2 regions of the Exiguobacterium sp. TDN 0502 genome follow, and region 1 is predicted to be linked to the other one. Evidence: riboswitches for the same ligand, from Rfam matches in the RefSeq annotation. Region 1 holds a riboswitch; the other holds the start of a gene.

The links. A riboswitch is a leader RNA that binds a small molecule or an ion and turns the genes downstream of it on or off. The one in region 1 is predicted to bind S-adenosylmethionine.
Region 2: linked by a shared signal. The riboswitch ahead of ACRPK8_RS02590 (methionine ABC transporter ATP-binding protein) and the one ahead of ACRPK8_RS09725 (2,3-diketo-5-methylthiopentyl-1-phosphate enolase) in region 1 are both predicted to bind S-adenosylmethionine.

Annotation. Positions count from the first base shown of each region.
Region 1 covers NZ_JBOZGJ010000008.1:15,977-21,800, forward strand. The annotation lists gene ACRPK8_RS09710 (sugar ABC transporter substrate-binding protein) at 1-160, opposite strand, end outside; gene mtnA (S-methyl-5-thioribose-1-phosphate isomerase) at 172-1,221, opposite strand; gene mtnK (S-methyl-5-thioribose kinase) at 1,218-2,384, opposite strand; SAM riboswitch class I at 2,463-2,566, opposite strand; SAM riboswitch class I at 2,772-2,873, shown strand; gene ACRPK8_RS09725 (2,3-diketo-5-methylthiopentyl-1-phosphate enolase) at 2,944-4,134, shown strand; gene ACRPK8_RS09730 (2-hydroxy-3-keto-5-methylthiopentenyl-1-phosphate phosphatase) at 4,131-4,790, shown strand; gene ACRPK8_RS09735 (methylthioribulose 1-phosphate dehydratase) at 4,787-5,407, shown strand; gene ACRPK8_RS09740 (1,2-dihydroxy-3-keto-5-methylthiopentene dioxygenase) at 5,424-5,824, shown strand, end outside.
Region 2 covers NZ_JBOZGJ010000001.1:535,520-541,343, reverse strand. The annotation lists gene ACRPK8_RS02610 (CAP domain-containing protein) at 1-134, shown strand, start outside; gene ACRPK8_RS02605 (N-acetyltransferase family protein) at 221-718, shown strand; gene ACRPK8_RS02600 (MetQ/NlpA family ABC transporter substrate-binding protein) at 774-1,589, opposite strand; gene ACRPK8_RS02595 (methionine ABC transporter permease) at 1,617-2,282, opposite strand; gene ACRPK8_RS02590 (methionine ABC transporter ATP-binding protein) at 2,272-3,285, opposite strand; SAM riboswitch class I at 3,370-3,474, opposite strand; gene ACRPK8_RS02585 (aminotransferase class I/II-fold pyridoxal phosphate-dependent enzyme) at 3,537-4,724, opposite strand; gene ACRPK8_RS02580 (alpha-glucosidase) at 4,873-5,824, shown strand, end outside.

The sequences.
Region 1 (5,824 bases):
TCGTATGATCGTCCGATGCCAGGTTGCGGATGACGGCGATCTTGACGTCCGATTGAACCCCTTTGGGTACGTCCTTGACGACCTTCGTCGTCGCTTCTCCATTCGCACAAGCTGCCAGTAACAGCGCCGGCGCTAGGACGGCGTAAGCTAATTTTTTCATGAAGTATCTCCTTATCCTAAGGGTTGAAGCCCCGTTAATTGTTCGATCGTTTCTTCATTCGGTTGTGTGATGACACCGAGTTCCGTGATGATGCCCGTGATCAATGTGTGTGGTGTGACATCAAACGCTGGGTTGAAGACGGCGACGCCTTCCGGTGCTGTCGCAATACCTTGGACAGTCATCACTTCTTGCGGATCACGTTCTTCGATTTCGATCGCGTCTCCGGAAACGAGCGAGAAATCAAACGTCGAGAGCGGTGCTGCGACGTAAAACGGAATCTTAAAAGCTTGAGCGAGCAATGCCAATTGGAACGTTCCGATCTTGTTCGCCGTATCTCCGTTTCGTGTAATCCGGTCGGCACCAACGATGATCGCGTCGATCCGTTTTTCTTTCAACGTATGGGCGACCATGTTGTCCGTAATTAACGTGACATCGATGCCAGCACGTTGCAGTTCCCACGTCGTCAGTCGTGCTCCTTGCAGTAACGGACGCGTCTCACTCGCGAAAACGGATAATTCAATGCCGCGTTCTTTTGCGATATAGAACGGCGCAAGTGCCGTTCCATAAGCAGCGGTCGCAATCGATCCAGCATTACAAATCGTTAGGATTCGGTCGCCCGACTGGAACAATTCCAACGCATGAATCCCGATTTGACGTGACGTCTGCGCATCCTGGTCATATAAGGCGACCGTCCGTTTTTCTAACCGTTCGCGGATCTCTTCTACCGACGTTCCGTCTTGAATGATTGGATTCAACTGATCGAGGACATTTCGCAAATTAACGGCCGTCGGTCGTGTCGCGAGTAACGTCGTCGATGTCTCAAGCAAGGTTTGTTTGTAGACCGGAAGCGCCGCTTCAAACCGGTATGCTTCCTGAACGAGTACGAATCCACCGAATAAGCTGATCGCAGGTGCGCCCCGGACACGTAGTTGCTTAATCGCTTCGACCGCTTGCGCGAGATCGGTAATGACTTCATAGTGTTCTTCTTGCGGTAGACGTGTCTGATCAAGAATCGTCAAGACACGGTCTTCGTAACGGATACTTTGAACGAATGTAGTCATCGGCTGAGTTCCTCCGTTACGTCAAAGTTCCGTAAATCATCGAATGTCCGGCATTCGGTCCGCCGTTTAATCAAGGCAGTACCAAGTCGTAAGGCATGACGTTTCCGCTCTAAGCGTTCCGTCGTAGAACCGATCGATTCCAGATCAGCGACCGGCGCGAGACCAATCGTCCGCCGAATCAATTCGCAACCGGCGAAGCCAAGGGCATCCTGTAAGATCGTACTCAGTACATCGTCGACGAGTCCCGATGTCTGGAACGGTTCGACAGCTTCCCGTTCCCATAAGGCACGGAACGTCGAAGCGAACGTCAGCCAGAACGTATCGATGTCCCGAATCCGGGCATCACGAAGTGCTGAATAATCCGGATATGCCGCAAAGAATAAGTGGGCGATGAACTGTCCAACATCGAATCCGAATGGACCATAGAAGGCGAATTCAGGGTCGATGACTTTCGTTTCTGTCGCCGAGGCGAAGATGCTTCCAGTATGTAGATCGCCGTGTAACAACGCGTCCCCTTTTGTGATGAAGAGCGCTTCAAGTTTTGCGACTTCGCGTTTTAACTCATCGTCTACCCATAAATGAGCCACCTCTTCTTCGAGTCCTGCCTCGATCTCGTTCGTCTCCGCATCATGGAATGGATCGGTGAAGATTAACTTTTCCGTGATGTCGCACAGATCCGGATTGTAGTACGTCCGGGCGACGCGTTTCTTTTCAACCGGACCAAGCGCAAAGTCCGATGTATGGAACAACGTCCGAGCGAGATAAGAACCGATATGTTCTGCAAGAAACGGATACTGTTCACCTGCAAGTAAACCGCTTCGAACGATCGTCAGATGTGAAAGATCTTCCATGACCGTATACGCCTCTTCGTGACTGGCATGAAAGACACGTGGTACGAACGGTACGGCGTGCCGCGCGAATTCACGGAGTGCGGATTGTTCGATCCACGCCCGCTCGAGCGATAACGGCCAGCTCTCGCCGACGACTTTCGCGTAGGGTAGTGCTTGTTTTAGAATCAATCGATGTTCACCCTCCCGAATCCGAAAAACGAGGTTGAGATTGCCGTCACCAATCTCTTCTGCTTCGACGGCTCCGTCGCCGATCAGTCCTAATGAGCGGACACGATCAATCGCGTCCTGTTCTGTAAATGCTTTGTATGTCATCTCAGTTTCCCCCTATGTGATACACGAAAAAGCGCCTCTTTTCGTCATCGAAAAGAGGCGCAGGAAAGTCACTGCATCCTCTTATCTCTCAGACGAAACGTCTGTTGGATGTAGCACCGTGCCTAGTGGTCGGTTGCTGCGGCGTCATCGGGCCAATTCCCTCTGCCAACTCGCGATAAGAGTCGTATGTAGTTGTCGTGTGTGATATTGATTTGAATCTTACGCAACCCTCTTCCCTGCTGTCAAATCGAAATCAAGCAGAAACGGATCGCATTTTTAAGCCATCTATAGAAAGAGTATTTTCAAAAAAATAAATTTTCTAAAATTAGTTTGACAAGTGACGATTCCCATGCAAAAATTGCAATTAGATTTCACAATTTCATCCAATTCTTATCAAGAGCAGACGGAGGGACAAGCCCTACGATGTCGCAGCAACCGACCTTTTGGCACGGTGCTAATTCTTGCAGCTACTAAGCTGACAGATAAGAGTCCACGTTCGAATCATTCATGGTCTCTTGTCGCTGACGAGAGACCATTTTTTTGTTGAAGGAGGAAAGACATGACTTATATCACTGCTACTTATCAATTGACCGTTCGCGATCGACTCGAACAACGCGCTGAACAACTCGCGCTTGGTCTGACAGTCGGTTCTTGGACGGAACTGAATCATCTCGAACAACAACAACTCGCCTCGTTCAAAGGGGAAGTCGTACATACGGAAGAGCGCGACGGTAAAGGCTATATCACGATTCGTTATCCGGAACACAATGTATCGCGCGACTTTTCTGCGATCTTGACGACCGTCTTCGGGAAACTCTCACTCGACGGTGAAATCAAATTAACGGAATTGCTACTACCCGATACATTTACGTCGGACTTTCCAGGTGCGAAGTTCGGCATCGAAGGGGTCCGTTCCTTAATCGGTGTCGAAGATCGTCCACTGTTAATGAGCATCTTCAAAGGGGTCATCGGACGCGATTTATCGTTCCTTCGTGATCAACTTGAAGGACAACTTGCTGGTGGGATTGATCTCGTCAAGGACGATGAGATCCTATACGACAATCCGTTGACACCAACGATTGATCGGGCACGAATCGGACGTGAGGTCATCGATGCTCACTTCCACCGGACCGGTAAACGTGCGTTATACGCGATCACACTCAGTGGTCCCGTCTTTACGCTCAAAGATCAAGCTAAACGATTGATTGACGCTGGCGCAACTGCTTTCTTGCTGAACACCTTCACTTATGGACTCGACGTCTTACGTGAACTGGCACGTGATCCCGAGATCAACGTTCCAATCTTCAATCATCCGGCATACAGCGGTGCGTTGATTGCTAGTCCGAACCACGGAGTCGCAGCGCCTGTTTTACTTGGCACATTACCACGTGCTGCTGGAGCCGACTTGACGTTATTCCCGTCGCCTTACGGCAATGTCGCTTTGCCAAAGGATGTTGCTCGTGGCATAGCGGTCGAAGCTACCCGTCTCGGTCAGACGAAATCGATCTTCCCGGTTCCTTCAGCCGGTATTCATCCTGGACTCGTCGCTCAACTCGTACGGGACTTCGGTATCGATTCCGTCATCAACGCCGGCGGCGGCGTACACGGTCATCCGCAAGGTGCTGCGGCTGGTGTCATTGCTTTCCGTCAAGCACTCGATGCGGCACTCGCAAATGACTCCCTATCGACAGCAGCATCGCGTCATGAAGAATTGCGGATTGCGCTCGACGCTTGGGGGATCAAGTCATGACCGTACGGATTCTTTGTGACTTCGACGGTACGGTGACGACACAGGATAATATCATCGCGCTCATGCAAGCATTTGCGCCAGCGAGTGACTTCGAACCGTTGAAGCGTGGCGTACTCGACCGGACGTTATCGATTCAGGGTGGTGTCGGGCAGATGTTCGCACTTCTGCCGTCTGACGGAAAAACAGCCTATCTTGACTTTTTGTTGGAGCGTGCAGTCATTCGCGACGGATTTTCGGAATTGCTTCAGTACAGTCGTCGTCAAGGCATCGATTTTTCGATCGTCAGCGGTGGCATGGACTTTTTCGTCGAACCGATCTTAGCGCCATTCCTCGAGCAAGAGCAGATTTACTGTAACGTTGCCGATTTCAGTGGTCCATTCGTCCATATCGATTGGCCACACGCCTGCGATGCCGATTGCACGAACGGGTGCGGCTGTTGTAAAACGTCCGTTGCCCGTACATTGCGCAAAGACGGTGACGTCATCATCGTCATCGGTGATTCGGTAACAGACTTCGAACTTGCGAAACAAGCGGATCGTGTCTATGCCCGTGATTATCTGATTACGTTATGCGAAGAGAACGATATCGCCTATACACCGTTTGAGACGTTCCACGATATCGTTCATGATTTGACACGATCTGAGGTGACGATATGACATTCATGCGACGGTACGAAGAGCTACGCGCCATCAAACAAGAGCTTGCAGCGCGCGATTGGTTCCCTGGTACGAGTGGTAATCTCGCCATCCGGACGTCTGGTATTCCGGTTGAATTCCTTGTGACGGCAAGCGGAAAAGATAAACGGCAGACGACTCCTGACGACTTCGTGCATGTCGATGCGACTGGTCAATTGATCGGTGAGCAACCCGGTCGCCCTTCCGCAGAGACATTGCTCCATGTCGAAGTGTTCAATCGCACAGACGCCGGTTGTTCCCTGCATGTCCATACGATTGCGAACAATGTGATTTCGGAGTTATATGGCGATCAGGGAAGTATCACCTTTTCCGGTCAGGAGATCATCAAGGCACTCGGACACTGGGAAGAGGATGCGACGGTCACGGTGCCGATCATTCCGAATCACGCTGACATCCCGACGCTTGCTGCTGCTTTTGCGCCGTATGTCACGGCGGATAGTGGTGCCGTCCTGATTCGGAATCACGGAATCACGGTCTGGGCACCGACCGCCTTTGAAGCGAAGAAACACCTCGAAGCCTTCGAGTTTTTATTTAATTATACGTTGACGTTGCAATCATGCCGTCAATCCATTCATTAAGAGGAGGAACCAGCTCATGGCAACAGTCTTATTTCAGGAAACAAACACACGGTATACGGATCAAACGGAAGTCACAGAATTCCTTACTTCACGCGGCGTTCTATACGAACAGTGGGACGTCTCGAAACTCCCAGCGCCTCTCGTTGAGAACTTCACACTGACGGATGAGGATAAACAAACGATTCTTGATACGTTTGCCCCAGAAATCAAGGATGTCTCGGAGCGTCGTGGGTATCAGACAGCTGACATCATTTCGCTGTCGGATACGACACCGAACCTTGACGAGTTGCTCGTCAATTTCCAGAAGGAACATCACCACACGGATGATGAAGTCCGGTTCATCGTCAGCGGTCACGGCGTCTTCGCAATCAAAGACGAAGAAGTCGGCTACTACAACATCGAACTCAATCCGGGTGA
Region 2 (5,824 bases), on a different contig from region 1:
CAGCACACTGGGGACTGATGAACTCGAAGGGACACCGGGACAACATTCTGCAAAAACGGTTTACGCAAGCAGATGTCGGAGTAGCTTTCCGGGACAATGCGCCGTACTTTACGATTAATTTCCGGACACCTTAATACGTGAATGGAGGACGATATCACTCGATGTTGTCCTCTTTTTCATGCATCGCGTTGTTTTATACTAAAAACAGGAGGTGGGGTACTTGGAAATCCGTCAATTGAACGAAGAAGATGCAACGCTTTATAAAAGACTCCGCTTAGAAGCATTGCAACATCATCCGGAAGCCTTTGGCTCCGATTATGAAGCGGAAAAAGAACGACCGGTCGAACAGTATGCTACGCGTTTTCAGAGTGAACAAGCAGCAACGTTCGGTGCGTTTCATGAAGGAGAACTCGTCGGTGTCGTCACCATCGTCTGCTTAGAGCCGATCAAGATGAAATATCGAGCGAATCTATTCGCGATGTACGTCACACCGCGCATCCGAAAGCAACAGGTTGGGCGGCAACTCGTACAAGAGGCATTACGTACATTAGAGAAACGTCCTGTGATCGAGCAAGTCCATCTGTCGGTCGTCCGGACGAATGAAGCTGCTAAAGCGTTGTATCGGTCCCTTGGTTTCGAGTCGTACGCGATCGAACCGCGGGCGCTGAAAATCGGCAATACGTATCACGACGAAGAACTGATGTGGTACCGGTTTTAACCAAAACATCCGGATGTCATAGAGCGATGCGCTCCTGAAATCCGGATGTTTTTACTTAATCTGCCCATTCAGGCTTACTGAATCCCTTGAATGATTTTTCGATGACTGTGTTGAACGCATCCGATTCGACGGCTGCCTTCAAATCTTTTGCGACCTGCGAATCCGCATCTTTCGTTTGGACGGCAACGAGATTGCGGTATTGCTCATCCATCGTCTCAAGTGCTAACGCATCAAGTAAGTCGAATTTTGCAGCCAAAGCGAAGTTCCCTGGAACGGCTGAGACATCGACGCTTTCGATGGCTCGTGGCAATTGCGCCGCTTCAAGCGGTTTGATGACGAGTTTCTTCGGATTCTTGACGATGTCTTTTTCTGAGACGGTCAACGGATCGACGTCCGCTTTCAGTTCGATCCATCCTTGTTCCGCAAGTAAGTTCAACGCCCGTGCCTGGTTCGTCGGATCGTTCGGTGTCGCGACTTCAGCACCCGTCTTGACGTCGGCGAGTGTCTTCGCCGTCTTACTATACAGTCCCATCGGTGCCGTCGGAACAGTGATCAGTCCTTTTAGATCGAGGTTTTTTTCTTTGGCGAACGTCTTAAGGTAAATCGAGTGTTGGAACAAGTTGGCGTCGACATTGCCGCTACCGAGGGCGATGTTCGGTTGGATGTAATCGCTGAACTCGACGATTTCGACGTTGTAGCCTTTTTTCTCGAGTTGCGGCTCGATCGCCTGTTTGACCATGTCGCTATACGGACCACTCGTTGCCCCGATTTTAATTGTCTTGTCTTTTTCATCCGCACTGCTGTCTCCACATCCCGCGAGGACTCCTGCACCGAGTAAGGCTGTAGCTAAAAAAGCATATCGTTTTTTCATGATTCCACTCTCCCTGTGTATGTATGATTAGCGTTTATCTGTTTTTCGCGCCAGTTGATTGCCAAGTGCTTGAATACTTTGAACGATGACGATGAGGACGACGATCGTCACGATCATGATGAGATTATCGTAGCGATAATACCCGAAACGGATCGCGAGGTCACCGACACCACCACCGCCGACGATACCGGCCATCGCCGAGAAGCCGATTAAGCTGATGGTTGTTAACGTGATGCCCTGGATGATTCCCGGAAGTGCTTCCGGTAGAAGAACACTGACGATGATCCGTAACGGTGTTGCACCACAGGCTTCGGCTGCCTCAATCAAACCGGGCGGAATCTCGCGCAGTGACGTCTCGACGAGTCGCGCGAGAAACGGAATCGCTGCGACACTGAGGCTGACGGACGCTGCCGTCGGACCGATCGTATTATCGAGTAAGAACTTCGTTAACGGAATGAGGGCGACCAGCAAGATGATGAACGGCAGGGACCGGACGATGTTGACGACGAAGTCAAGGACACGCCGGACGGCAAGATTTTGAAAAAATAATCCGCGATCGGTGACGAACAGGAGAATCCCGAGCGGAATCCCGACGACTAAGGCAAAGGCAAGCGAAATGCCGACCATCCACGCTGTCTCACCGAGCGCTTTCAGAAGCTCGGGTAACATCGTTTGAATACGTTCAAGCCACATCCTGAATCACCTCGAGTGCGTGAAGTTCCGTCGCGAGCCAGTCGAGGGCGGGAGTGATTTGGTCGGATGAACCCGTCAGGCTGACGATCAAGACACCGAAGGCGACATCCTGAATGTAGTCGACCTTCCCGTGCAGGATGCTGACCGAGATATCGTACCGACGGATCGCTTCTGATAAGGTACTCTCGCCGGTTTTCTCGCCGGTGAACTGCAAGCGGATGATCTTGCCAGGTGTCGCTTGCAAGATGCGTTCCGGCAGTTCGATCTGCAGTGCCGTATCGACGTAATGCTGGGTCACCGGATGTTTCGCCTGACTGAACAAGTCATAAGTAGATGCGACTTCGACGACTTCTCCTTGCGACATGACGGCGACACGGTGGCAAATCTGTTTGACGACATCGATTTCATGGGTGATGAGGACGATCGTCAGACCAAGTCGTTCATTCAAATCTTTCAACAAATCCAAAATTTGCAGTGTCGTGACCGGGTCAAGCGCAGACGTCGCTTCGTCACATAACAGGACGGTCGGATCATTCGCGAGTGCCCGGGCAATCCCGACGCGCTGTTTCTGTCCGCCGCTCAATTGGCTCGGGAAGTTCGTTTCGAACCCTTCGAGTCCGACGAGCGAGACGAGTTCCTGAATCCGTTCTGGAAAATCGGCGCGTTTCACACCAGCTGCCTTGAGCGCAAAGGCGATGTTATCCGCGACGTTGCGCGACTGGATCAATTGGAAGTGTTGAAAGATCATGCCTGTCCGTAAACGAAGTTGACGTAAATCCGCCTTCGACATCCCGCCGAGCGAGACACCGTCGACCTTGACCGTTCCTTGCGTCGGATGTTCGAGCCCGTTGATCAGGCGAAGTAACGTACTTTTACCGGCACCAGATTCACCGATGATGCCGAAGATTTCTCCTTTTTGGATCGTCAAATCGACATCTCGTAAAGCAAAAATCGGGGTCCGGTCCCGGACGAACCGTTTCGTAATCTGTTTGAATTCAATCATCCGCTCATCTCCTCATACAAAAAAAGTCGCTTTTTCCTAGTAGCAGAGCAACCAGAAAAAAGCGACGAAAGTGTAAGATTTCGTAACTTATCTCTCAGAATGAATCCATTCTGTAGGATGTGGCACCGTTCCTGATAGGTGGTTGCCGGACGTCGTTGGGCCTAATCCCTCGGTCGCTCTCGATAAGTAGTTATGCTGTTGGGATTTACTTTAACGGAAATGATTCCCATCTGTCAAACGTTTTTTCAGAATTATTCCGCAACAGGCGTCCGGAACAAGTTGAGCGTGCCGATGCGGTCGACGGCTTCTTCCAACCGTTCGACATCGGCGATCAGACTGATCCGCACATATCCTTCGCCGTATTCACCGAAGAAGGATCCCGGTGTTACCGCGACGTGTGCTTCGTCAAGCAGGTGATCGGTGAAGCTTTGGGATGTGTAACCTTCAGGCACCGGGAGCCAAACGAAGAACGAACCGCCGGGACGTGGTCCATTCCAACCGATCGCGTCGAGTTTTGCGAATAAGGCATCACGTCGTGTTTCATACAGCTTGCTTAATTCGCGGACGCATGTCTGATCACTCGTCAAGGCGACGGTCGCCGCATGTTGAATCGGTGTGAAGGCACTGACGTAAAGATGTTCCTGGTACGTCTCGATGCTTGAGATGACGGACGGATTTCCGATCGCAAAGGCGATCCGGAAGCCGGACATGTTGAAGCGTTTCGAGAGTGAGAACAACTCGATCCCGACGTCTTTTGCGCCTTCGGTCTGCAGGAAGCTGCGGGTCGGGCCGTCGAAGCTGATGCCGCCGTAGGCGAGGTCATGGACGATGCAAATATCATGGGCATCCGCGAAAGCGACCGTCTGTTCGAAGGCTTCCGCTGTTGCCGTGGCGCCAGTCGGATTACTCGGGTAATTGAGGAACAACATCCGGGCACGCGCAATGTCTGTTGTATCAAGCAAGTCGTAATCCGGTAAGAAGTCGTTTTTCTCAAGCAACGGCAGTGTGATCGGATACGCACCGGCAAGGGCGGCACCGGACAGGTAATCCGGGTAACCGGGATCCGGAACGATGACACCTTCCCCCGGATTAACGATCGTTTGCGGTAAAGCGACGATTCCTGCCTTACTACCGAGCAGAATCGTGACTTCTGTAGCCGGATCGATCGTGACACCGAATTCGTTCGCGTAAAAGTGCGCGACGGCTTGTTTTAGAAAATCATGTCCACGAAACGGTGGATATTGAAGGTTCGTTGGCTCATCGATCGCCTGTTTCAGTGCGTCGAGAATATGTACGGGCGTCGTTTGATCGGGTGTTCCTTGACCAAGTGTGATGACATCATGACCGGCAGCTTTAACAGCACCAATCCGGTTCGCAAGTTCAGCGAACACAGGTGCAGGAAGCCGGTCGATGGCGATGGATGGAGCAAAATGTTTCATGGATGCGTGCCTCCTTCATGGTATTGTCGTCAAGGATAACGAATATTCAGTCAAAAGAAAAGAACTTTTTCGAAATTCGAAAAAATTTCCAAATAAACAGGTGCAGGCATGCAGAGCGGGAATAGAGAGTAGGGAGAGGAGTGAGGAGATGAAGCGAGCCAACTGGAAAGAGGCTGTTGTCTATCAAGTCTACTGGCGTAGTTTTAAGGATTCGAACGGAGATGGCATCGGTGACTTACGCGGGGTCATCGACAAACTCGATTACATCGCGTCGCTCGGTGTTGATGTCGTCTGGTTGAATCCGTGTTACCGTTCCCCGGACGTCGATAACGGTTACGATATCGCAGATTACTATGATGTCATGGAAAAAGCGGGAACGATGGGGGATTTACAGGAATTGATTGCAGCGGCACATGCGCGTGGACTAAAGATCATCTTGGATCTGGTCGTCAATCACACGAGCAACCAGCATGACTGGTTCCGTCAGTCGCGGGACCGGATCAACGATAAGGATGACTGGTATATCTGGAAAGATGGAACGGAAGGAACACCGCCGAACAACTGGCGCTCGTATTTTGCGCCGAGTCCGTGGACGTGGAGTGAAGAGCGGGGACAGTATTATTTTCATTCCTTCGCAAAAGAGCAACCGGATTTGAACTGGGAGCATCCGGCTGTCCGTCAGGCGATTTACGACATGATGAACTGGTGGGTGGAGCAAGGCATCGACGGATTCCGGATGGATGTCATCAACTTGATTAAAAAACGCTCGCTTGAGGATGTCGTCAATCCGTTCAATCTGTCGTATCTCGGAAATCAGCCCGGTGTACACGACTTTCTGCAGGAGATGCATGCGAACGTCCTTGCCGGAAAAGACCTGTTCACGGTCGGGGAAATCCCGTTCGTCGGACCGGAAGACGGTCTGTTATATGTCAGTGAAGAGCGGAACGAATTGCGAACACTGTTTCACTTCGAAATCGCGGACGACATGGAGGCGATGGATCTTTTACGTTTCAAGGAAATTCAGAAACGCTGGTATGACGTCCTGTATCCGTTAGGCGTTCATTCACAGTTTCTCAACAACCATGATCATACGCGACAAG